DNA from 3 places in the Georgenia sp. M64 genome. Region 2 is predicted to be linked to each of the others. Evidence: riboswitches for the same ligand, from Rfam matches in the RefSeq annotation. Region 2 holds a riboswitch; each other region holds the start of a gene.
The links. A riboswitch is a leader RNA that binds a small molecule or an ion and turns the genes downstream of it on or off. The one in region 2 is predicted to bind S-adenosylmethionine.
Positions count from the first base shown of each region.

Region 1: another riboswitch for S-adenosylmethionine. It lies ahead of AAEM63_RS00180 (OsmC family protein); the one in region 2 lies ahead of AAEM63_RS12155 (hypothetical protein).
Region 3: another riboswitch for S-adenosylmethionine. It lies ahead of AAEM63_RS00450 (methylenetetrahydrofolate reductase); the one in region 2 lies ahead of AAEM63_RS12155 (hypothetical protein).

Region 1 covers NZ_CP145809.1:33,732-41,055, forward strand. Annotated here, with positions in the region: gene AAEM63_RS00170 (pectate lyase) at 1-1,101, opposite strand, end outside; gene AAEM63_RS00175 (aromatic ring-opening dioxygenase LigA) at 1,416-1,913, shown strand; SAM riboswitch class I at 2,463-2,557, shown strand; gene AAEM63_RS00180 (OsmC family protein) at 2,567-3,082, shown strand; gene AAEM63_RS00185 (sodium:solute symporter family protein) at 3,079-4,749, shown strand; gene AAEM63_RS00190 (putative sulfate exporter family transporter) at 4,746-5,768, shown strand; gene AAEM63_RS00195 (hypothetical protein) at 5,761-6,063, opposite strand; gene AAEM63_RS00200 (TetR/AcrR family transcriptional regulator C-terminal domain-containing protein) at 6,243-6,953, opposite strand; gene AAEM63_RS00205 (STAS domain-containing protein) at 7,162-7,324, shown strand, end outside.
Region 2 covers NZ_CP145809.1:2,695,025-2,702,348, forward strand. Annotated here, with positions in the region: gene AAEM63_RS12135 (Ku protein) at 1-902, shown strand, start outside; gene AAEM63_RS12140 (hypothetical protein) at 1,006-1,245, shown strand; gene AAEM63_RS12145 (TIGR03557 family F420-dependent LLM class oxidoreductase) at 1,253-2,236, opposite strand; gene AAEM63_RS12150 (AarF/UbiB family protein) at 2,333-4,312, shown strand; gene AAEM63_RS12155 (hypothetical protein) at 4,443-5,426, opposite strand; SAM riboswitch class IV at 5,694-5,804, opposite strand; gene AAEM63_RS12160 (alkylhydroperoxidase domain protein) at 5,886-7,232, opposite strand; gene AAEM63_RS12165 (putative FMN-dependent luciferase-like monooxygenase) at 7,259-7,324, opposite strand, start outside.
Region 3 covers NZ_CP145809.1:87,692-95,015, reverse strand. Annotated here, with positions in the region: gene AAEM63_RS00455 (GNAT family N-acetyltransferase) at 1-157, opposite strand, end outside; gene AAEM63_RS00450 (methylenetetrahydrofolate reductase) at 168-1,211, opposite strand; SAM riboswitch class I at 1,220-1,305, opposite strand; gene AAEM63_RS00445 (NADP-dependent oxidoreductase) at 1,379-2,314, opposite strand; gene AAEM63_RS00440 (PLDc N-terminal domain-containing protein) at 2,441-2,662, shown strand; gene AAEM63_RS00435 (2TM domain-containing protein) at 2,818-3,135, shown strand; gene AAEM63_RS00430 (hypothetical protein) at 3,168-3,740, shown strand; gene AAEM63_RS00425 (alpha/beta fold hydrolase) at 3,865-4,632, shown strand; gene AAEM63_RS00420 (GNAT family N-acetyltransferase) at 4,720-5,811, opposite strand; gene AAEM63_RS00415 (endonuclease/exonuclease/phosphatase family protein) at 5,874-6,929, opposite strand; gene AAEM63_RS00410 (ASCH domain-containing protein) at 7,155-7,324, opposite strand, start outside.

The DNA of each region.
Region 1 (7,324 bases), 1.5 Mb from region 2:
CTCGGAGACCACGCTGGAGTCGTACCCCAGACCCAGGAAGTACCCGTGCCCGCCGTTGGCGCCGGAGAGGACGGGCCAGACCGGGTCCTCGGCGCGCGCGACGTAGTAGTTGTTGAGGACGTGAACATCGCCGAAGCGCACCCGCGGCGAGCGCTGCGAGGTGCCCTCGAAGTAGTTCCCAGCGATGGTGACACGCAGTCGTCCGGCGTCGGTGTCCGCGTTCCCGTCACCGGAGCCGAGCAGCATGGTCTTGTCATGCCCGACGAACCGGCTGTTGGTGATCGTGACGAAGTCGGTGCCGTCCTTCATGTCGAACAGACCGTCGTGGCGGTTGGCGGGCTTGCCGTTGGGACCCAGCGGTGCGGCGCTGTCGGGGTACGCCCCGTCGGTGAAGGTGACGTGGTCGACCCAGATGTTGTTCGCGGTCACCGACGACATCGCGTCGAACCGCGCGTTCCACGATCCGTCCGCGCCGTCCCACGGGTCCCACGAGGAGAACCAGTCCACCGGTGCCTCGACGGTGAGGTTGCGGATCACGATGTCGCTGTCCACGTGCAGCATGATGTTCGTCGCGCGGAACCCGGCGTCGTCACCGAGGCCGAGCAGGGTCGTGTTGCTGGGGATCTTGATCTCCTGCTGCCGCTTGAGGTTGTTGCTGCCCGTCTGGCGCAGTCGGCGCATCTGCCCGCAGTAGTCGTGCGTCTGGTCGCTCCAGCCGTCGGCGGTGAAGCAGGAGAGGTACTTCTCGATGTTGTACCCCGGGGCGTAGTCCTGCTCGCCGAGCAGGCGGCCGTCGGGCGCCTCGTTGCCGTGGATCGTGCCCTGGACATAGATGATCTTGGGCTCGTCCGGAGCGCCGGCGTTGTCGAGGGCGGCCACCAGCTCGGCGCGGTCGGAAACGACGTAGACGTTCTCCGCAGGGGCCCCGGCGCCACCGTCCGTCCCTCCGTTCGCGGTCGCCCACCCCACAGTGGCCCCCTCGTGCGGGTCGGCGGTGGGCGTGTGGCTGCCGACGCCGACCGCGGGCGGGGCGGTCGTCAGCGCCACGGCGGCGGCAAGTGCGCCGGCGGCAAGCCGGCTCTTCGTGTGCTGTCGGTGCATGAGGTGACTCCGTTGTCAGGCGGTTGGGTCGCACGTGGAGAGCCTCGCGGTGTAAGCGCTTTCATGCCCCCATAAGTGGCCATAATTCTGGAGCGGCATCCAGGTGTCAAGGATTCGTCGGAGCAGAACCGGGACCTATGGGTGCGGTACGGGCGGCTGTAGGTCCCGGCACCGCCGGGACCTCGGTCCTGACTCTGCCCGGTTTGTCGCTTCTACGTTTATCCCGACAAGAAGCCCGAGCCCCCCACACCGGCCCGGAGCACATGGAGCGGGACGCCGGATCGGTGGCCCGCACGAAGACGGGAAATCGAATCATGAGCAAGTCCGCTACCAAGATCGCTGGGATCGTCTCGATCATCGCGGGGATCCTGTTCATCGTCGCTGGTGGGGTCACCTGGGGCATTGTGAGCAGCCAGCTCGCCGCGGAGAACATCACCGTGCCGGAGGACTCCTCGATGCTGCCGGGTGACAAGGTCGATGGTCCGTTCTCGGCGTACGCGCAGGCGCAGATCATCAACGAGCACGCGCTGGCCGGGACCGAGGGTCGGACGTACGCGGAGCTGGGTGCGGCGATGCGTGAGGTCGAGGAGGGCTCGGAGGAGCACCAGGCGCTGCAGCAGCAGCGGACCTCGGTGATGAACGCCTCGTTCCTGCGGGCGTCGCTGTTCACCTCGGTGGTCTCCTACGGTGTCGCGGCCCTGGTGATGGGTCTGGGTGTGCTGTGGATCCTGGTCGGGTGGGCGCTGACCACGCTGCGGAGCGTCCCGGCCGCGCCGGTGGTGGCGCAGGACCGCACCCCGGTGACCGTCTGACAACCACCACCCGCTCCACCCGCACGACCGCACGACCGCACGACCGCCGGAGCCCCCGGCCCCCGCCACACGGCGAGGGGTCGGGGGCTCCGCCGCGTGCTGTGGTCCTTCGGTCACGAGGCTTCGCCTGCCGAGGCATCGTCGAGCTGGGCGGGCCGCCGTGCTCGTGGCTCCCGCCGGCCATGTCGGCCCGTGACTCAGTACCGGGCGGGGTGAGCCAGCAGCGCCGAACCTCGACCTCACCCCGGAACCCTCGACCTCGACGCGGAGGTGCTGACCGGACCGGGCGCCCTGGCGTGACAAGCGGTGCCCGGCCGTCAAGCGGCGCCCGGGTCGGCAGCTGCCGGGCCGAGTCGGGCGGAACAACGTCGACGACATCAGCCGAACACCCCGTCCTCGACCCCGGCCGGTCGGAGCGTCCTGTCCCACAGACGTTCCCCGCCGCGGACGTCGGCCGGTGCTCGTCTCGCCATGCGGGCACCTGACGCGCCGCCGCTCACGATGCGGGCGCCGGTCGGGCCCTCCCTCGCCGGTTTCGTACGTTCCCTCCACCCATCCAGAGCGGCCGAGAGACCTGGCTCGACGAAGCCGCAGCAACCTCCCCGCCTCGCGGGGGCGGGTGCTCACGCCGGGACCGATGGAGGAGAAGCACCATGCCCGTGACCACCGACCGGCATCTCGACGAACGCGCCGGGCGCCCGACCGACGACCGGCCCCGCATCAAGCACGTCCGGGCCCGCGGCGAGTGGGCGGGGAGCTACACCACCCGCCTGAGCGTGCGTGGGTTCGACTTCGTGGCCGCCGAGCCGCGCTCCTTCGGAGGCGACGACAGCGGTCCGACCCCGATGGAGTACGTGGCCGCGGCCCTCGCCTCGTGCCTGACCGTCGTCGTCGAGGCGGTGGCCAGGGAGCGTGGCCACACCGTGCACGCCCTCCACGTGGAGGCCGACGCCACCCAGGACGTCCGCGGCTTCGCCGGTACCGCGGACGTGCCGCCGTACTTCTCTCACGTCGCGCTCGCGGTGGCCCTACGCACCGACGCCACCGCGTCCGAGGCCGAGGTCCTGCGCCAGGAGGTGCTTCGGCGGTGCCCGGCGTACGGACTCGTCGCCGCGGCGGGCGTGCCGGTCGACGACAAGTGGGACGTCACCACGGAGGCGGCGCGATGACCACCGTCGGCCTCTGGACGGTCGGGCTCGCCCTGGCCTACACCGCCTTCCTCGTCCTCGCCGGTCGGGCCGTCCGCGCGCGGGCGGGCGGCGCGGCCAACTACTTCGTGGGCGGACGGAACTTCCGGCCGATCACCGTGGCGTTCTGCATCACGGGTCTGTTCTCCGGCTCCTCGTTCATCGCCATCCTCGAGCTGTCGTACCGCACCGGCGTCTCCGCCGTCTGGTACGGCGTGGCCGAGATCGTCCAGATCACGCTCATCGCCGCCCTGCTCGTGGTGCCGCTGCGCAAGCGGCTCGTGGTGACCATCACCGGTCTCATCGGCGACCGGTTCGGCCGCGCGGCCCGCGCCGTCGGCGGGGCGATCACCGCCTTCACCTTCCCGATGTGGTCGGTTGCGACCGCGATCGCCTTCGCCACCGCTCTGCACGCGGTGACGGGTCTGAGCATCCACGGCTCGGTCATCGCCACCGCCCTGCTGCTGCTCGCCTTCCTGTGGGGCGGCGGCATGCGATCCGTCGCACTGACCCAGACGGCCAACGTCGCGGTCTTCGTCGCCATGCTCGCCGTCGGTGCGGCCGCCGTCCTGGCCGGACCCGGTCCGGGCACCCTCGCCGGTCTGCCCACGACCCACCCACAGCTGGTGGATCCCGCGGCGGCGGGCGTCACCCTCATCGTGGCGTGGTTCGGCACTTTCGTGGTCAACGTGCTGCTCGCGCAGGCCGCCTTCCAGATGGCGCTGTCCTGCCGGACGCCGGAGGAGGGCCGCAAGGGCCTGGGCTGGGCGGCCGTGATGGCCTTGCCGTTCATCGTCCTGGGCGTCGCGATCGGGGTGGCGGCCGCCGTCGCGGTCCCCGGCGAGAGTCTCGGTCTGCTCGGCGTCACCCGGTTCGTCACCGAGACCCTGCCTGCGCCGCTCGCGGCCGTGTTCTTCCTCGGCCTCTGGGCCTGCGCCATCGGCTGGGGCGGCCCCTGCCAGTTCTCCGGGGCGACGTCGCTGGGCCGCGACGTCGGCGCCGCGCTCAACCCGCGGGCGAGCGAGGCCGACCTCGTGCGCTACACGCGCTGGTCCCTCGTCCTGCTCACCGCGCTCATGGTGGTCTTCGCACTGCTCCGCACCGAGCAGTCGGCCTGGTGGAACGTGCTGGCCTGGACCCTGCGCAACGGGGCCACCCTCGCGCCGGTCGCCGCGGTGCTCTTCTGGCCGGTCGCCACCCGCCGGGCGGCGCTGGCGGCGCTGGTTGCCGGGTTCACGGCCGGCCTGACCTGGTACCACCTCGGCGGCTGGGACCCGGCCGCCTTCCACCTGGGCATCCACCCGGTGTGGGTCGGGATGGGCCTCAACCTCGTCGTGCTCCTCGCCGTGACCCTCGCCCAGGGTGGCTGGGCGCTCCCGGCCGAGGCCGCGCGCCGACGTCGGGGTGCGGCCACGCTCATTGCCGCAGCCGCCCTCCTCGCGGTCACCACGCTGGCCTGGGTGAGTCTGCACCCGCTCGGCCTGACGGGTCTGGCACTGTTCACCACCGTGGTGCTCCTCGCGGCCGGCGTCTTCCAGCTCACCGTGCCCTCGGTCACGGCCCCCTCGCTGCCCGGCACGGCGCGCTCGCTCGACGCCCGGGAGGCCGCCGACGACGCGCTCGACCACGCGGGGCTCGCGCCCCGATGACCGCACCGGCGGCGGCGCGGACGGGGCGGCGCGTGAGCGCAGGCCGGGCGGTGCCCGGCCTGCTCGCCGCCGTCGGGGCGGTGCTCGTGGCGGTGGCGGTCCACCGGGTGGTGCCGCAGCTCCCGGCGCTGACGGTCGCCGTGGTGCTGGGGATCCTCGCGGCCAACCTCCCGCGGAGCGCCCGTCTCGTGGCCGGTCCGCTCGGCCCCGGCCTGACCTTCGCCGGCAAGCGCCTCATGCGCCTCGGCATCGTGCTGCTGGGCCTGCGCCTGAGCCTGGGAGAGGTGGCCGACCTGGGTTGGCGCACCCTCGTCGTCGTGGTCGGCATCGTCCTGATCACCTTCGCCGGAACCCTCCTGGCCGGGCGGTTGCTCGGCCTGCCGAGGCAGGAGAGCCTGCTCGTCGCCACCGGCTTCTCCATCTGCGGGGCCTCCGCCATCGCCGCGATGGGCGCCGTCACGGGGGCGACCCGACGCGCGATGGTCGTTCCCACCGCTCTCGTCACGCTGTGCGGCACCCTGGCCATCGCCGTGCTGCCGCTGCTCCAGGGTCCGCTCGGCCTCGGCCCGGAGGCGTTCGGCCGGTGGGTGGGCGCCAGCGTCCACGACGTCGGTCAGGTCGTGGCCACCGCGGGGACGGCAGGAACGACGGCGCTCGCGGCGGCGGTGGTCGTCAAGCTCACACGCGTGCTCATGCTCGCGCCCATGGTGGCCGGGGTCGCCCTGACGATCCGGGCGCGCCGCGGCCGCGGCGACCGGTCAGGGCCGCCGGTGGTCCCGCTCTTCGTCGCAGGGTTCCTGGGCATGATCGCCCTGCGCAGCACCGGCGCCGTGCCCACGGGCGTGCTCGAGGCCGCCGGGGTCGCGCAGGACCTGCTGCTCACCGCGGCGCTGTTCGGTCTGGGCTGCGCGGTCCGCCTCGGGGAGCTGCGTCGCACCGGTGGGCGCCCGCTGGTCCTCGCGCTGGTGTCGTGGGCGCTGGTGGCGACCGTGTCGCTGGTCGCGCTCGGCCTCAGCTGAGGGCGCGGACCCCGCCGGTGGTGAGGAGCTCGCCGCGGGCGACCGCGAGCTCCAGGGCCGCCGGCGGCAGGCTCGTGCTGGCCTGGAGCAGTGCCGCCGGAACCCCCGCCTCGCGGGCGTACGTCACGGCGAGGTTGCGCCGGACCATCGCCTCCTCGGCCGCCTGCTGGGCGACGTCGAGCTCGCGCTGCGCCTCACGGACCCGCTCGAGCGCCCGGACGGCGCCGGGGTCGTCCGCGGAGCGGCGGTGTCGGAGGTCCTTGGGGCGGGGAGCTGACGGGGTGGGCAGGCTCAAGCGGCACGTCGATTCGTTCGGGGGGTGCGGACGAGAGCCCGCACCACGACGGTAGCCGTGGGTGTCCTGTCGTGGCGAGCTACGCTTCACCGCCGCCGCACGGGTTGTGCACAGCCGTCGTCTGAAACGAATGGGTTGCCGTCTGGGCCCGCCGCGCCCGACAGGTCCCGGCCGGTGCCCTACTGCGAGACGAGCGTCTCGATCCGGTCGAGCACCGCCTCCAGGGCGGCCTCGAACTCCTCCTCGCCCCGGTCCTCGGAGAGCTTGGACTTGAGTCGGAGGATGTGGGGGTAGCCCGCCAGGGAGGCGTCGCTCGAGCCGACCTCCGTGCCGAGCTCCGCGCCGACGACGGCGAGGGTCTCCTCGGGCACCGTCTCGCCGCCCCGCTGGGAGACGTCGAGGAGGAGCTGGCCGATGAGGAAGCTCGTGAACGTCCGGTACGCCGTGACGGCTCGGTCGTCGCTGAAGCCGTTCCGCTGGAGCACGGCGAGGAAGTCCTCCACCACCTCCAGGCTGCGCAGGGGCGGGCGGAGCCAGGCGGCGGCGGGGTGGCGCGTCGCGATGAGCGGGAAGACGTGGGGGTGCTCCATGGCGATCTCCCGCACCGTGTGGGCGAGCCACTGCAGGTAGGTCTGCCAGCCGCCGTGCGGACCCAGGTCCATGTCCTCGGAGAGCTCCAGCCGAGCAGTGACGTCCTCGATCATCGCCTCGAGAAGGTCCTCACGGCCGTTGACGTGGCGGTACAGCGCCATCGCCTCAACCCCGAGGTCGGCGCCCAGACGGCGCATGCTCAGGGCGGAGAGGCCGTCGGCGTCGACCAGGCGCAGCGCCGCGTCCACGATCTGGTCGCGCGTCAACGGGGTTCGTACGGACTGCTCGGTCGAGTCCACGGCGGCGCTCCTCCCGGTCGGGGTGATGAGCTGCGCCTCCCAGGGTAGTCCCCGGTCCGGGGGAGCACCGCCACGGGACGTGGCGACCGGACCGGTCGCGTGTCAGGATCACCGGCGCGGTTTACGACGTACACTTACGGCGTAAACCGTGCCGGCACGACCTGGCGCGGTCTGCACCGCCGGCCCGGCGGGACGAGAGGGGAACCCCATGGCGAGCACCGCACCGCGCATGTCACCCGAGGGTGAGGGCAGCGCCTCCGTGCTGCTCCTGCCCGGACGCACCCGGCTGGTCCTCGCCGGCGAGGTCGACACCAGTCTCGGCGAGGAGCTCACGCGCGCCGTCGCCGAGGTGGAGGACGCCGGCCTCCCCG
Region 2 (7,324 bases):
CGATCATGATGCAGAGCGCCTACTACCTCGCGCCGGACTCGAAGTCCTCGAAGTCCTACGTCCTGCTGCTGCGGACGCTGGAGGAGACCGAGCGGACCGCCGTCGTCACCTTCACGCTGCGCCAGAAGACCCGGCTCGGCGCGCTGCGCGTGCGCGACGGCGTCCTCGTGCTCCAGAGCCTGCTGTGGGAGGACGAGGTCAGGGCGGCGGACTTCGACATCGACGACTCCGTGACGCTGTCGAGCAAGGAGATGGAGATGTCGGCCGCGCTCGTGTCGAGCTTCGAGTCCGACTTCGACCCGGGCTCGTTCACCGACGAGTACCAGGTCCAGCTCCAGCAGCTCATCCAGGCCAAGCTCGAGCAGGGCGAGGCGCTGGACACCGAGGAGACGTTCGGCGCGCCGGCCGAGGAGGAGGGCGGGGAGGTCCTCGACCTCATGGAGGCGCTCCGTCGGTCCGTGGCGGCGTCCCGCGGCAAGCGGACCGGTGGCGAGGAGGCCGCCGAGGAACCCGCCGCCGACGACTCGGCCGCCGGCGAGGAGCAGGAGGAGGCGGCGACCGGCACGGAGGGCCGGCGGTCAACAGGCGGGCGGGCCCCAGCCAAGAGCTCCACGGCCAAGGGCTCCACAACCAAGGCCGCTACCGCCAAGGGCTCCACAACCAAGGCCGCCACCGCCAAGGGTGCCTCCGCCAAGGGTGCCTCCGCGAAGACTCCCGCCAAGAGCTCCACGACCCGGAGTGCGGCGGCCAAGACCAAGTCCACCAGCGCGAAGTCGACCAGCGCGAAGTCCGGCGGCTCCACCGGCAGGACGAGCAAGACCTCGTCCCGGTCCACCGCGTCCACCGAGACCGAGAGCAAGCCCCGGGCCACCCGCGCGAAGACGGAGAAGAAGTCGGCCTGACGGATCGACCGACAGCCGTTGCCGGCCGGCCGACGGGTCGACCGAGGGCGTTGCCGGCTTCAGGCTCGGCCCGGTACCGCCGGCCCGGAGGTAGCGTGGGCCCGTGCGCAAGCCTCTCGCCCTCGCCGCCCTGGGCGCGATCCTGCTCGTCGCCGGTTCGTGGTTCGCGCTGCGCCCGCGCGCCTTCGGCTGGGCCGCGTACACGCCGCTCAGCGATGCCCCCCTGTCGCCCGGGGCGATCGTGCTCGACGGCACCGGCGTCGTGGCGCTCCTGGCGGCGGCGACAGGTCTGGCTCTGGTCGCCGGCGTCCTCGGGTACCTGCTCGCCGTGCGCCGCAGGTGACCGCTGGTCAGCTCGGGGCGGCGGCGCGGATCTTCTCCAGCAGCGGCTCGGCAGCGCGGTCGAGGAAGTCGTCCTGGCCCTCGTCGCCGACCTGGACCACCGCGACGTCGGTGAACCCCGCCTCCCAGTAGGGCTGCACGGCCGCGACGATCTTGTCGAGATCCGGCCCGCACGGGACGGACGCGGCGACGTCCTCCGGCCGCACGGCCGCGGTCGCCGCCTCGAAACCGCGCGTGGTCGGCAGGTCGGCGTTGACTCCCCACCCCAGGCCCGACCAGCGGAACATCTCGTGCGCCCGGGCGACGGCGGAGGCCTCGTCCCGGTCCCAGCAGATCGGGACCTGACCGATGACGCGTGACGGAACGAGCGCGTTCTCCGCCCGTGCGGCCGACCACTGCTCCACGAGCGCTGCCTCGGGCTCGGTGGTGACGAGGTGGTCGGCGAGCGGGGCGAACCGCGAGACCGACTGGGCGCCGGAGACCGCCACGGCGATCTCCACCCCGTCCTCCGGACGGTCCCACAGCCTCGCCGAGTCGACCCGGAAGTGCTGCCCGTCGAAGGTGAGATCCTCGCCGTCGAGGAGGTCGCGGATGATGACGACCGCCTCCTCGAGCATGCCGTGCCGCTCCCCCACCGCCGGCCAGCGCTCCCCCACGACGTGCTCGTTGAGGTTCTCCCCCGAACCGAGGCCGAGGATGAACCGGCCGTCGCTGAGCAGGCCCATCGTCGCTGCCTTCTGTGCGACGACGGCGGGGTGGTACCGCATGGTCGGGCAGGTCACGTAGGTCATGAGCTCGACCCGCTCCGTCACCTGCGCGACGGCCCCCAGGACGCTCCAGGCGTAGGGCGAGTGCCCCATGGCGTCCAGCCACGGGAAGTCGTGGTCCGAGCTGACCTCGAAGTCGAAGCCGCGACGTTCGGCCTGCGCCGCGTAGCGGACGAGGTCCTTCGGACCGCTCTGCTCGGTCATCAGCGTGTACCCGAATCGCATGACCCCACGCTGGCACCGCGTGGCGGCCCCCGCACGCCGGACCGGGAGAAGGCCACTTGCCGGACGGCAGCGCGACGGGCTGGAAGACTGCTGGGCGTGAACGAGCAAGGTGGCCTCATCAGTGTCCTGGCGGTCGTCTCCTACGTCGTCTTCACGCTGCTCTTCATGGGCGTGGTCCGGCGGCTGCTGGGGGTGCGCGTCTCGTTCCTGCGCACGGCCGTCGCCACCCTCGTCGCCATCTGGGTCTCGCGCCCCCTCCTGGACGCTCTCGTGGGCGAGCCCGTGCTGACCGTCCCGTCGGTCGAGCTCGGCCTGTACCTGACGTTGCTCGGGGCGTTCACGTTCGTCGTCGCCATGGTCCTCATCGTGCTGGCCGAGCTCCTCGTGCCCGAGGGCACGCTGCCCGGACCGTTCGACGCCTGGCACAGCTGGCGCGCCCGGATGACCCGCTCGGGCCGGTACGTCGAGATCCTGCGCATCGCGACCCGGCACGGCCTCGGCAGGTTCCTGCGCGGGCGCCGGCACCTCGCGCTGGGCACCGTGGCCGAGCGCCGCGACCTGGCCCGCTCGCTGCGCCGGGCCCTCGAGGACGGCGGCGTCACGTTCGTCAAGCTCGGTCAGCAGCTCTCCACCCGCAACGACCTGCTCCCCCGCGAGCTCATCGACGAGCTCGTCCAGCTCCAGGACAACGCCGCACCGGTCGACTGGGAGGTGGTGCGCGGGACGATCGCCACGGAGACCGGCCGCGACCCGGGCGAGGTCTTCCGTGAGCTCGACCCCACACCTCTCGCCGCGGCCTCGGTCGCCCAGGTCCACGCCGCCGTCCTCCACGACGGGCGCAAGGTGGTGGTCAAGGTCCAGCGCCCCGGCATCGAGCACGACGTGGACCGGGACCTCGACATCGTCGCCCGCCTCGCCACCACCCTGGAGGGCCGCACCGACTGGGGCCACGACATCGGGCTCGTCGACCTCGCCGACGGGTTCTCGGCGGCGCTGCGCGAGGAGCTGGACTTCACCATCGAGCGCGACAACATGCTCGGCGTCGCCGCCGCGCTCGACGGCAGGGACGGGATCGTCGTCCCCACCCCCGTGCGGGGGCTGAGCGGGCCGCGGGTGCTGGTGATGGACCGCCTCCCCGGTCTGCCCGTCGGCGCGGCGCACGAGGTGCTCGCCGCGCTGGGCCCGCAGCGGCGGACAGCCCTGGCCAAGACCCTGCTGGAGACGGTCATGGACCAGCTCCTCGAGAGCGGGATCTTTCACGTCGACCTCCACCCGGGCAACGTCCTCGTGGCCGACGACGGCACGCTGTCCATGCTCGACCTCGGCTCTGTGGGCCGGCTCGGGGCCAAGACCCGCCAGGCGATGGGCCACTTCCTCGCCGCCGTGGGCACCGGTGACTCGATGGCGGCCACCGACGCCCTCCTCGAGCTCGTCGAGCGGCCCGAGGACATCGACGAGCGCAACCTCGAGCAGGCCCTGGGGGTGCTCATCCTGCGCTACAGCGCGGGCGGCTCCGCCGAGGGGGCCGCCGCGTTCACCTCCCTCTTCGCGCTCATCAACTCCTTCCACCTCGGGGTGCCGCCCGAGGTCGCCGCCGTCTTCCGCGCGATGGCCACCCTCGAGGGCACCCTGCGGGCGATCGACCCCTCCTACGACCTCGTCACCGAGGCGAAGGGGATGGGTCGTGAGCGGATGGCGGGGATCACCGGCGCCGCGCGGCTCAAGGAGACCCTCGAGCAGGAGGTCAGCGGCCTGCTGCCGGTGCTGCGCCGCTTCCCCCGGCGGGTGGACCGCATCGCCGACGCCGTCGAGCACGGCCGTCTCACGGCCAACGTGCGGCTCTTCGCCGACCCGCGGGACCGGCAGATCGTCACCCACCTCGTCCACCGCACCCTGCTGACCGTGCTCGGCGCGACCGCGGGGATGATGTCCGTGGTGCTCTTCAGCGTCACCGGCGGGCCGATGGTCACCAGCACGGTGAACCTCTACACGGTGCTGGCGACCGCCCTGTTCGTCGTCGCCGTAATCCTCGTCCTGCGCGTCCTCATCATCATCTTCCGGCGCGAGGAGCCCTGAGCCGGCCCGCGGTGTCGTGACACCGCGGACCGACCCGGCCCATCGCGACGGCGCACGTCCAGGACGGCGGCAGCGGACGGCGTTGGTCCGGACCGGCCGGTCGGGACCGGGCCTGTCAAGAGTGCGAGCGTCAGGACGGGACAGCCACCCGGGCGGCGGCGGGACGCCGGGCTGCCGCGACGCGGGCAGCCGGCGCGGAGGGGACGCGGACCGGTCGCACCGCCGTCGTCGCGGGGGCCAGGAGGCCGCGGCCCCGCAGCTCGGGCAGCAGCCCGTGGACGAGGGCCGCGACGTCGGCCGGGACCGAGCCCGGGACGACGACGACGCCGTCCGCGGACCCGCCCGTCACCCACGCCTCGATCGTGTCGGCGACGTCGCTGACCGTGCCCACCCCGGCCAGCGCCCCGGTCCACGGGGCGCCGCCGGCGATGTCGGCCACCAGGGCCGCCCGCTCGACCGCGGCGCTGCGCTGGGTGGAGACCACGGCGTGGAGGTCGACCAGGACCGGGATGTCCCCGCGCCCGGCGGCCCGGGCGGCGGCGCGCACCGCGAAGCGGAGCTCCCGTGCCCACGCGGCGTCCTGCTCGCGGATGCGCACGACGTCCGCGAAGGACCCGGCCGTCTCGACGTCGCGCTCGTCGCGCACCTCGACGACGACGCGCGTGCCGGTGCCGCGGGCGGGCCGCTCCTCACCGGCGAGGCGGGCCGCGGGGGCGCCGGCCCGGGTCTGGACGCCGGCCCAGGCGGTGCCGACCAGGCCCACCTGGGCGAGCTCGGCGGCGACGGGGCGCAGGTCGGCCCCGGCCGGGACGGCGGCGACGAGCCCGCCCGGTCCGGCGTGCGGGCCGATGCGGCGGGCCGCGACCACGGGGTCGAGCCACGACTCGGGACGCAGGACCCGGTCCGTGCGCAGGCGGAAGCCCTCGCCGAGTGCGACGAAGTCGACGCCGGCCTCGTGGGCGGCGCGGGTGTAGGAGGCGAGCCGGGCCAGGTCGGCCTTGGCGACGGGCAGGTCCGCCCCGAGGTCGTCGTCGGCGGTGACGCCGAGCGCGGTGAGGTCGAGGGCGACCTGGGCGGGGCGGTTCTCGGAACGCGGGAGCAGCAGAGCGGTCATGGGAGCACACATCCAGGTGTCGGCGCGCCGGCGGCGGGCGCGGCGGAAGGAAGGCTGACCGGCCGGTCCCGCGCGTGGCGTGCCAATCGCCCGCGGCGGGGGGCTCGAGATCAGGGGTGACGCGTCGGCAGGTGCCGGGGCGTCGCGGGGTATGTCGTCAGATGGACATACCGGGACGACACATGCACATGCACATCGAGCGGCGCGGCGAGAAGACGTTCTGCCCGGGGCCCTGGTGCGTGTTCATTCGTCCTGAGTTTCCTTCGTGCTCGGCGGTTGTCCCGCGCACTCGCGGGACCAGGTCATCACCCGGGGCACCCCCCGCACGTGGGGGGTTGCCGGCCAGCGAGCCGGGGCTTGACGCTGACGCTCTTGACCTCGACATGACAGTAGGTGGGCGTTGCTTCAGGTGTCAACCATCGGTCCCGGTGCGTGGACCGCACCGGGACGTGGGCTGCCTCACACCCCCGGTTCCGCTGGCTCGCCGAGGGACAGCATGAGCCGGTTGGCCCACCCGAAGAAAGCCGCACCGTGGACGAGATCGGCGATCTCGAGGTCGTCGAGCCCGGCGGCCCGCAGCGCGCCGACCTCCTGCGCGCCGAACGTGGGCGGGGTGCTGCTCAGCGCGACCGCCGCGGCGACCACCGCGTCCCACCGCGGTCCGAGGTCGGCGAAGACGCCCTCGTCGAGCAGTCGCTGGACGTCCTCGGGACGCCGCGAGTGGTGCGCAGCGAAGCGGGCGTGGACCGAGGCGCAGAAGACGCAGCCGTTGAGGCGGCTGGCCGCGGTGGCCGCGAGCTCGCGCTCGGCCCTCGGCAGACCGCCGCGGGTGTTGTAGAAGATGTCGTTGTCGGTGCGGGTGCGCGCCGCGAGGACCTCGGGGTCGCGCACGAGCAGCCGGAAGTAGTCGTTGTCCGCACGGCGCCGGTCGACGAGCCCGTCGAGGTGCCGCTCGGTGAGCTCCTCGCGGGGCAGGGGCTCGAGCCACGGGACCCACCCGAGCTGGTCGCGGGTGAACGCCTCGGGACGACGGAGGTCCGGGTAGGTGAGGACCTGGGCGGGCGCCCGCTCAGCCGGCCCGGGCTCCGGACGGTCGCCGGCGAGACCGTCCGGCGCCTCGCCGGCGACGCCGTCGGGTGCCTCGGCGGTGCCACCATCCGGTACCTCGGCGGCCAGCGCACCGAGGCCGTGGACGACGCGGACCTGGAAGGCGAGGAACGACACCAGCTGGGCGAGCGTGACGATGCCGTCGGTGCTCCAGCCCGCCGCGGCCAGGCGCTCGAGCGCCGCCGGGCTCGCCTCGCGGGGCCGCAGGACGAGCAGGTGCGCGTGCTCGAGCGCCGCGGTGAGCCGGGCCCCGAGCGCCTCGCCGTCCTGGACCCGGTACACCGGGCCCGGCCTGCTCTCCCCGGCCAGCGCCGGCTCACGGTAGGCGCCGTACGGTCCCGTGGTCGCGCCGCTCGCCACCTCGCGTGCGACGACGCGGGCGAGGTGCGGGTCGGCCGCCCCGAGGTGGGCGGCGTAGCGGGCGGCGACGGGACCCGAGCCGTGCAGTGCCGAGACGAACGCGGCCACCACCGAGCGCTCGAGGAGCGAGACGTGGGTGGGGTCGACCGGCTCGAGGAGGGCCTCGTGGCTGCGCTGGGCGTTCGCGCGGGCGGCGGGCCGCGCGCCGCGGATCTCGTCGAGCCGGCTGCCCGGCCGGGTGCCGAGGAGGTGGTCGACGACGTCGGGGACCGCCGGGGGGACGTCGGGGTCGGTGGGGACGGTGGTGGGTGCGGAGGCGGTGGTGGGTGCGGTGCTCATGTCGGGTCCTCTTCTGGTCGGGGAGGTCATGCCACGGGGGCGGGGAGCCCGGCGCGCAGCCCGGTCCGCAGCGCAGGGGCCACCTCGGTGGC
Region 3 (7,324 bases), 1.6 Mb from region 2:
TCGCGGCGAAGGCGGCCAGGTACGGGGCGAGGTCGCCGCCGTCGCGGCCGGCGCCGAGCTGGTCGGCGGCGAGGAGATCGACGATGCCGGCGACGTCGGTGGCGACGGCGCGGCGCAGCACCACCGTCTCGCCGCCGACGTCCAGACGCGCGAGCACGGCCCCCACGTCAGCGGCGCTCGAGCGGCAGGGCGCCCGGCCGGGCCGGGTTCCTGCGCAGGCCCGTGGGCAGCGCGGGGTTGTTGACCCCGCGCTCGCGCAGGGCCTCCAGGACGTCCAGCGCCGGCCGGTCCCGGTTGAAGGTGTACAGGTGCAGCCCGGGTGCGCCGGCGGCGAGCGCGCCCTCGACCAGGTCCACGGTGGCCGCCACGCCCCGGCGCAGGCGCTCGGCCTCGTCGTCGACGGCGAGCAGAGCCGTCAGGGCCGGCGGCACGTCGACGCCCGTGAGCTCGCCGAGCCGGGCGAGGCGGCCGGGGTCGGTCAGCGGGATGATGCCGGGCAGGATCGGGATGAGCACCCCGGCCGCCCGGGCGTCCGCCACGAGGGAGGCGTAGGAGTCGACGTCGTAGAAGACCTGGGTGATGGCGAAGTCCGCGCCCGCCGCCTGCTTCTCCCGCAGCGCCGCGAGCTCGGCCTCGCGGGTGTGGCTGCGCCCGCAGGGATAGGCGGCCACGGCGACGGAGACGACGTCGGCCGGGTCCACCCCCAGCTCGCGGGCGACGGGCGAGGGCCCGGCCGCCGTGACGCCGGCCTCCCGGCCGCCGTCGGCGCGGGGTGCGCCGAGCTCCTCGGCCTCGACCTGGCGGATGAGCCCGACGAGCTCGCTGGAGCGGGCGAGACCACCGGCCGCGGGGGCCCACACGGACTGACCGGCCGGCGGGTCGCCGCGCAGCGCGAGGAAGTCCCGCACCCCCAGGCCGAGGAGGCGCCGCACGAGCGCGCCGAGCTCCTCGCGGGTGGTCCCGACGCAGGTGAGGTGGGCGATGACCGGGACGCCGGTCTCGTCGAGGATGCGGCGGACCAGGCGCTCGGAGGCGTCGCGGGAGGACCCGGACGCCCCGTAGGTGACGGAGAAGAAGTCCGGTGCGGCCTCGGCCAGCCGCAGGATGCGCTGCCACACGACCTCGCCGAGCTCGGGCCGCCGGGGCGGGTAGAGCTCGAAGGAGACCGTGGGGCGGGTGGTCGGCACAGCCAAGAGGCTAGAGGTGGACATGGGATCACGCTCCATCGGTCCTGGCGGGAGCACCCGCAGGTGCGGGTTGCTGCGGCGTCGGGGAGCCAGGTCTCTCGGCCGCTCGGGATGGACGCTCCATACTCGCCGGGGTATGGGTGCACGCGCCAGCATGCGGGCCCCGCATCCCACGTCCTGAGACATGGGCCTCAGGGCAGGACGACCACCTTGCCGGCGGCGTGCCGGCCCTCGACCTGCGCCACGGCGTCGGCCGCGCGTGTCAGCGGGTAGGTGGCGGTGACGTTCGGGCGCAGACGACCCTCCGCGGCCGCGGCGACGACGTCCGCGAGCACGTCCGGTCCTCGCTCGAGCGCCTGCCCCCCGAGCGCGACGGCGGCGGCGGGGTCGGCCGCGCTGACGACGCTCGCACGGTCGGCCACGACCGCGACGAGGCTGCGCAGCGCCTCACCTCCGGCGAGGTCGAGCACGGCGTCCACCGGGCCGGCTGCCCGGACGGCCGCGAGCGCGCCAGGACCGGAGGCCACGAACGTGACCCCGAGGCTCTCGGCACGGGCGCGCTTGCTCTCGCTGCCCGTGCCGACCACCCGGGTCCCGGCGGCCCGGGCCAGCTGGGCGACGAGATCACCGACCCCGCCCCCCACCCCGATGACCAGGAGCGTGCGGCCTGCGCCGGGGTCGACCTGGTGGAACGCGTCCCAGGCCGCCGTCCCGGCGATCGGGAGGGTGGCGGCGACCTCGTGCGGCAGACCGGCCGGCTTGGCCACGACGTCGCGTCGCCGGGCGAGGGTGTGCTCGGCGAAGGCGCCGGCACCCGGACGCGGGCGGCCCACGACGCCGTCGCCCACGTCGAGGTCCGTGACGTCCGGGCCGAGCGCCTCGACGACGCCGGAGAGCTCCAGGCCGAGGGCGAGGGGCGGCGTGCGGGTGGTCCCGAAGAGCCCCTCGCGCCGCTTGACGTCGGCCGGGTTGACCGCGGCCGCGCGGACCCGGACGAGCACCTCGCCCGGGCCGGGCGCGGGGACGTCCCGCTCGACGAGCGCCTGGTGCTGGGGACCGCCGTAGGCGCGCGCGACGAGCACGAGCGAGCCGGTCACGCCGACGGCCGGGGGTCGGGGCCAGGTCACGGGGCCTCCTTCTGCTCGGCGTGGGCCCAGCGTGGCGCAGGCCGGCGGCGCCGTCGAGCCCTTGGGCCCTGGTCAGGGCCGGGGAGGACGGGCAAGACTGGTCCCACCCGAGACGAGGAGTCCCCCATGGGCGCGCGCAGCTGGTCCGACCTGAGCACCACCCAGCGGCGGGCCGTCACCGCGCTCGGCGTCGCGGAGGCCGCCCTGGCGGTCACGGCATGGGTGGACCTCGCCCGGCGGCCGGCGTGGGCGGTCGCCGGGAGCAAGACGCGGTGGGCGGGGGTCATCGCGATCAGCTGGGTCGGTCCGATCCTGTACCTCACCAGGGGACGGCTGCCGAGGACCTGAGCGCACGAGCGACGGCCCACCCGGCGCGCCCCCCGGGCGCCGGGACGGCGCACCCGGGGGGCGAGTACCCGGGCGGACCGGCCGCGGGGACCGAGGGCCCTTGCCCGGCGTCGCCCCGGGGGTGACGCTGCTGTGGGGGGAGTGAGGAGATCACGATGACCGAGTACACACCCGGGCAGTACACCTCGGGCGCAGCCGACCCCGTCCCGGACGAGGCCGAGCTCCGCCGTCTTGCGGTCAAGCGGCTCAAGGACAAGCGCGACTTCAAGGCTCACCTCCTGGCCTACGTCAGCGTGAACCTCCTGCTCGTGGTCATCTGGTGGATGACCGGGGCGGCGTCGTTCTTCTGGCCGGTCTTCCCGATCCTCGGCTGGGGCATCGGGCTGCTGTTCCACGCGATGGACGTCTACTCCCCGCCGCCGGGACCGGCGCAGATCGCCGCCGAGATGGACCGGCTGCGCCAGCAGCGCTGACCGGACCGGTGCCCGCGCGTAGGCTCGCCGCCATGGGCATCCGCGGCCAGGAGCAGCAGGTCGGCGACGAGCGGCTCCAGGCCGCCACGGGCCGCTCGCGGACGTCCTGGTACACGCTCCTCGACGACGCGGGCGCTCGCGAGTGGGACCACGCCCACATCGCGCGCTGGCTCGGCGGCGAGCACGATGTGGACGCCTGGTGGGCGCAGTCGGTGACGGTCGGCTACGAGCAGGCCCGCGGCCTGCGCCTGCCGGGGCAGAGCTCGCTCGGGCACTTCGAGGCCGGCGTGACCCGCACCCTGCACGCCACCGCTGAGCAGGTCTGGCCCTACCTCGGCGAGGAGGATCTGCGCAGCGACTGGCTCGACGTCGACTGGCCGCTGGTGGGTGCGACCGAGCCGCGCTCGCTCCGGCTCCGGGGCGACGACGGCAGCCGGGTGAGCGTCCTCGTCCAGCCTGTGCCGCCGGGCCGCGACGGCCGCGCCAAGGTCCGGGTGGCGGTCCAGCACACCAGGTTGCCGGGCGCGGACGCGGTTGCGGAGACCAAGGAGTTCTGGCGGGCGTGCCTCGACCGGCTGGCGGCCGCCGTCGGCACCGGCTCCTGACACCGCACGGGCGGGCGGGTCCGCCCGCCCGGCGCGCCCACCTGCCCGACGAGCCCGCGACCGCGATGCGAGACCGGCGACGAAGGGGCTGACCGGCCCCATACCAACCCTTTACCGTGGGGGCATGGCCGAGGTCTCGATCAACACGCCCCGCGGCGTCCACCTCGCGGGGACCTTCGAGCCCGCCGGCGGCCACGCGGCGGTGCTCTTCGTCCACGGCTTCCTCGCCGACCGCCACTCCTCGACCCGGTTCGACCGGCTCGCCGCCGCGTACCGCGCCGCCGGGTACGCCACCCTCCAGGTGGACCTCTCCGGCTGCGGTGCCAGCGACGACGACGTCGTCACGGTGGCGGGAGAGGTCGAGGACATCCGCTCGGCGTCGGCGTGGCTCGCCGAGGAGGGCTACCCGGTCCAGGCCGTGCACGCCCACTCGTTCGGCACGTTCGCGGCGATGCGGGCGGCGGCGCCGCACGTCGTCACCATGGTCCTCACCGGCGCGATGACCGGACCGATGTCGTACCCGTGGGAGGAGATCTTCTCGCCCGGACAGCTCGACGACCTCGAACGGCTGGGGCACGCGCGGATCCCGGACGACAACGTCGCCGCCGCCCGGGAGTACTCCGTGATCTCGCGCCAGACCCTCGCCGACTTCTCTCTCATCGACCAGGCCGAGCTGCTCGGGTCGGTCAAGGTGCCGGTCCTCCTCGTCCACGGGGACCACACCGAGGAGGCCAGCGACCAGGTGGTCATCACCCGCGAGGGGCTGCACCTGCTGCCCGCCGGCTCCCGGCTCGAGCTCCTCGCGGGCGCCGAGCCCGGCGTGGGCGACCGGATGGACGAGGTCGCCCGGCTCGCACTGGACTGGTTCGCCGTCCACCTCCCGGCGGGCTGAGCACCCGGGACGAGCTGCCGGTCGAGGAGCCCCAGCGAGGCTCCCGACCGAGGCTCCCGACCCAGGCGAGCGAGGGAGGCGCCGCTCTCACGCCAGGCGCAGCTGCCACGCCCCCTCGACGCTCGCGGGGACGAACCCCATGCGCTCGTTGATGTCGAGCATGAAGCGGTTCTCGCCGGCGTTCCAGGTGTGCACCCGGCGCGCACCCGGGAAGGTCCGGGCCAGGAGCTGGAGGTTGGCCGCCTTGACCAGGAGCCCGAGGCGGCGCCCACGGTGGTCGGCGCGGACGAGGGTGTCCTGCTGGAAGATGACGTCCTGCTCGCGCCGGTCCAGGGCGGTGAACGCGACCAGCTCAGCCGATGGCAGGTGCTCCACGGCGGTGACCATCTGCGAGCCGCCGCGCGCGACGAGCTGCTCGTCGGCGTGCCGCATCCGCTCGGCGTCCCACGCCTCCTCCTCGAACTCGAGCCCGGCGGAGGGGACGTCGGTGCTCATCCGGCTGCGCAGCGCGGCCATCCCCGCGAGGCGCTCCTCCGGCGTCGGCCCGGTCCACGAGACGAGGCGGTAGTCCGGGCCCGCGACGGCGCCCGCCTCGGCTCGCCAGGCCTCCAGCCGCTCCGGCGGGACCGGCAGCGCCAGGGTCGAGTGGCGCTCGGTCTGCTCCAGGACGAAGCCGTGCGTGAGGGCGAAGCGGGTGGCGGGGTCGTCGGCGCGGACCCGCCCGGCCCCCGTCGGCGCGGCGAGGACGCCGGGTCCGTCCTCCGGCTCGGGGCCGTGCACGCTCCACGACGTCACGGTGGTGCGCCCGGCCGCGCGGACCCGCGCCTCGGCCGCGCGCCACAGCGCCGTGCCGGTGCCGGCCCGCCGCGCCGAGGGGCGCACGAGGATGTCGACGCCGGCGAGGTGGCGGTTGTCCTCACGGTGCAGGACGAGCCAGGCGTAGCCCAGCACGTCGGCGGGACGCTCGCGGGCGCCGTCGGCGAGGGCGACGAGGAGGACCTTGTCCTCGTGGCGCTGGTCGGCCAGGTCGGCGCGGAGCCCGGTGGCGGGCTCGGCGAAGTCGTCGTGGCCCAGGACCGCCACGAAGGTCTCCGTCTGCACCTCGTGGCAGCCCTCGAGCACCGCCGAGGACAGGGCGTCCGTGACGGCCGTGAACTCCTGGAGGCTCATGGTGCGCATGGGTCCACGGTCGCACCGCGCCACCGGCCCGGGCGAGGGATTTTCTCCTCCGCCGCGAGGGCCTACTGGTCGGTGCCCACCGGCCGCAGCCGCACGAGCAGAGCCCGGTGGTCGCTCCCGCCGACCTCGACCACCGCGGCCTGCGTCGGCTCGTACGCCTCGCCGTCGGCGATGACGTGGTCGATCGCGGCACCGAGCCACTCCGGGGTGCGGGTGGGCCAGGTCGCCACCCCGCCCACCCCGGCGCCGGCGGCGCCGTGGACGCAGCGGCCGATGTCGCGCAGCGGGGCGTGGTCGAGGGTGGCGTTGAGGTCACCGGCGAGGATGAGGCCCCGCGTGGTGCGCGGCGCGCAGAGAGCGGTGACGGCGGCGAGGTCCTCCTCCCACACGTCGTGGAGGTCGCCGCTGGGCGGCGCAGGGTGCACCCCCACCAGCACCGGGCCGACGCCCGTCGCGGGCTCGGCCCGCACCGCACCGAACCGGGTGGCGGGGCCCGGCGTCTGGACGTACTCGCCGAGCGCGGCCGAGACGAGCATCGCCGTCGAGCCGGCGGGCTCCTCCTCCGCACCGGCGGCGTCGAACACCTGGAAGGTGGCGCCGGACGCGGCGAGGGCGGTGGCGAGCTCCTCCGCCGTCGCGCGGGACGTCTCGGGCAGGACGACGACGTCGGCGCCGTTCGGACCGGCGAGCTCAGCGACATCCTCGACGCCGGTGCGCCCGCCGAGGGTGTTCAGCGTCAGGACCGTGATCTCGCCCGTGCCGAGGTCGCCCGGCCGCACGCCACCATCCACGGTGAGACGTCCGGGGTTGTCCAGGCCGCGTTCCGTCAGGACCCAGCCGTGCCCGACGCCGACGAGGGCGAGCGCCACGCCGAGGACCAGCGTCCGCGTCCCGCCGCGGAAGCCGACCTTGCGGACGATCCCGACGACGAGGGTGATGACGGCCAGCACGATGAACCCGATCGCCACGAGCGAGCGCATCGCGATGACCTGGGAGACCGGCGCGAGCATGGTCCACCCGGTCCAGTCCCGGTGGAGGTTGACCGCCCACTCGAGGTCCAGCGTGAGCGCGGCGGCGCCGGATATCACCAGGACGAGGAGCCAGCCGATCGCGCGCACGCCTCATCCTCGCACCGGGGCACCGCCCGGCCGGGGACCTCGGCGGAGCGGGTCCCCGCCGGGCCGGCACCGACCGGGTGACCCGGCTCGGCCCGCGCCTCGTCTCACATGCAGGATGGCCGTGTCCGTTTGGTGGCCACTCGGGATGCGCTCGTCGGCGTGTGGTGCGCACACTGGTCGGGCACGGGCCGGCTCCACCCTGCAGGGGTGTGGAGCCGGCCCGATTCACGGCCGGGGGGGCCTCGGGTGCAGGACGGTGAAGCGCTCGAGCACGACGGGCATGTCCGGGGCGAACTGGCGAGGCGCGACCGCCGCGGTGAGGTGGTCCCGGTGCTCCCGCCGCCACGAGTCCAGGCTCGCCGCACCCTCGGCGCGGGCGTGCTCGGCGTCGACCT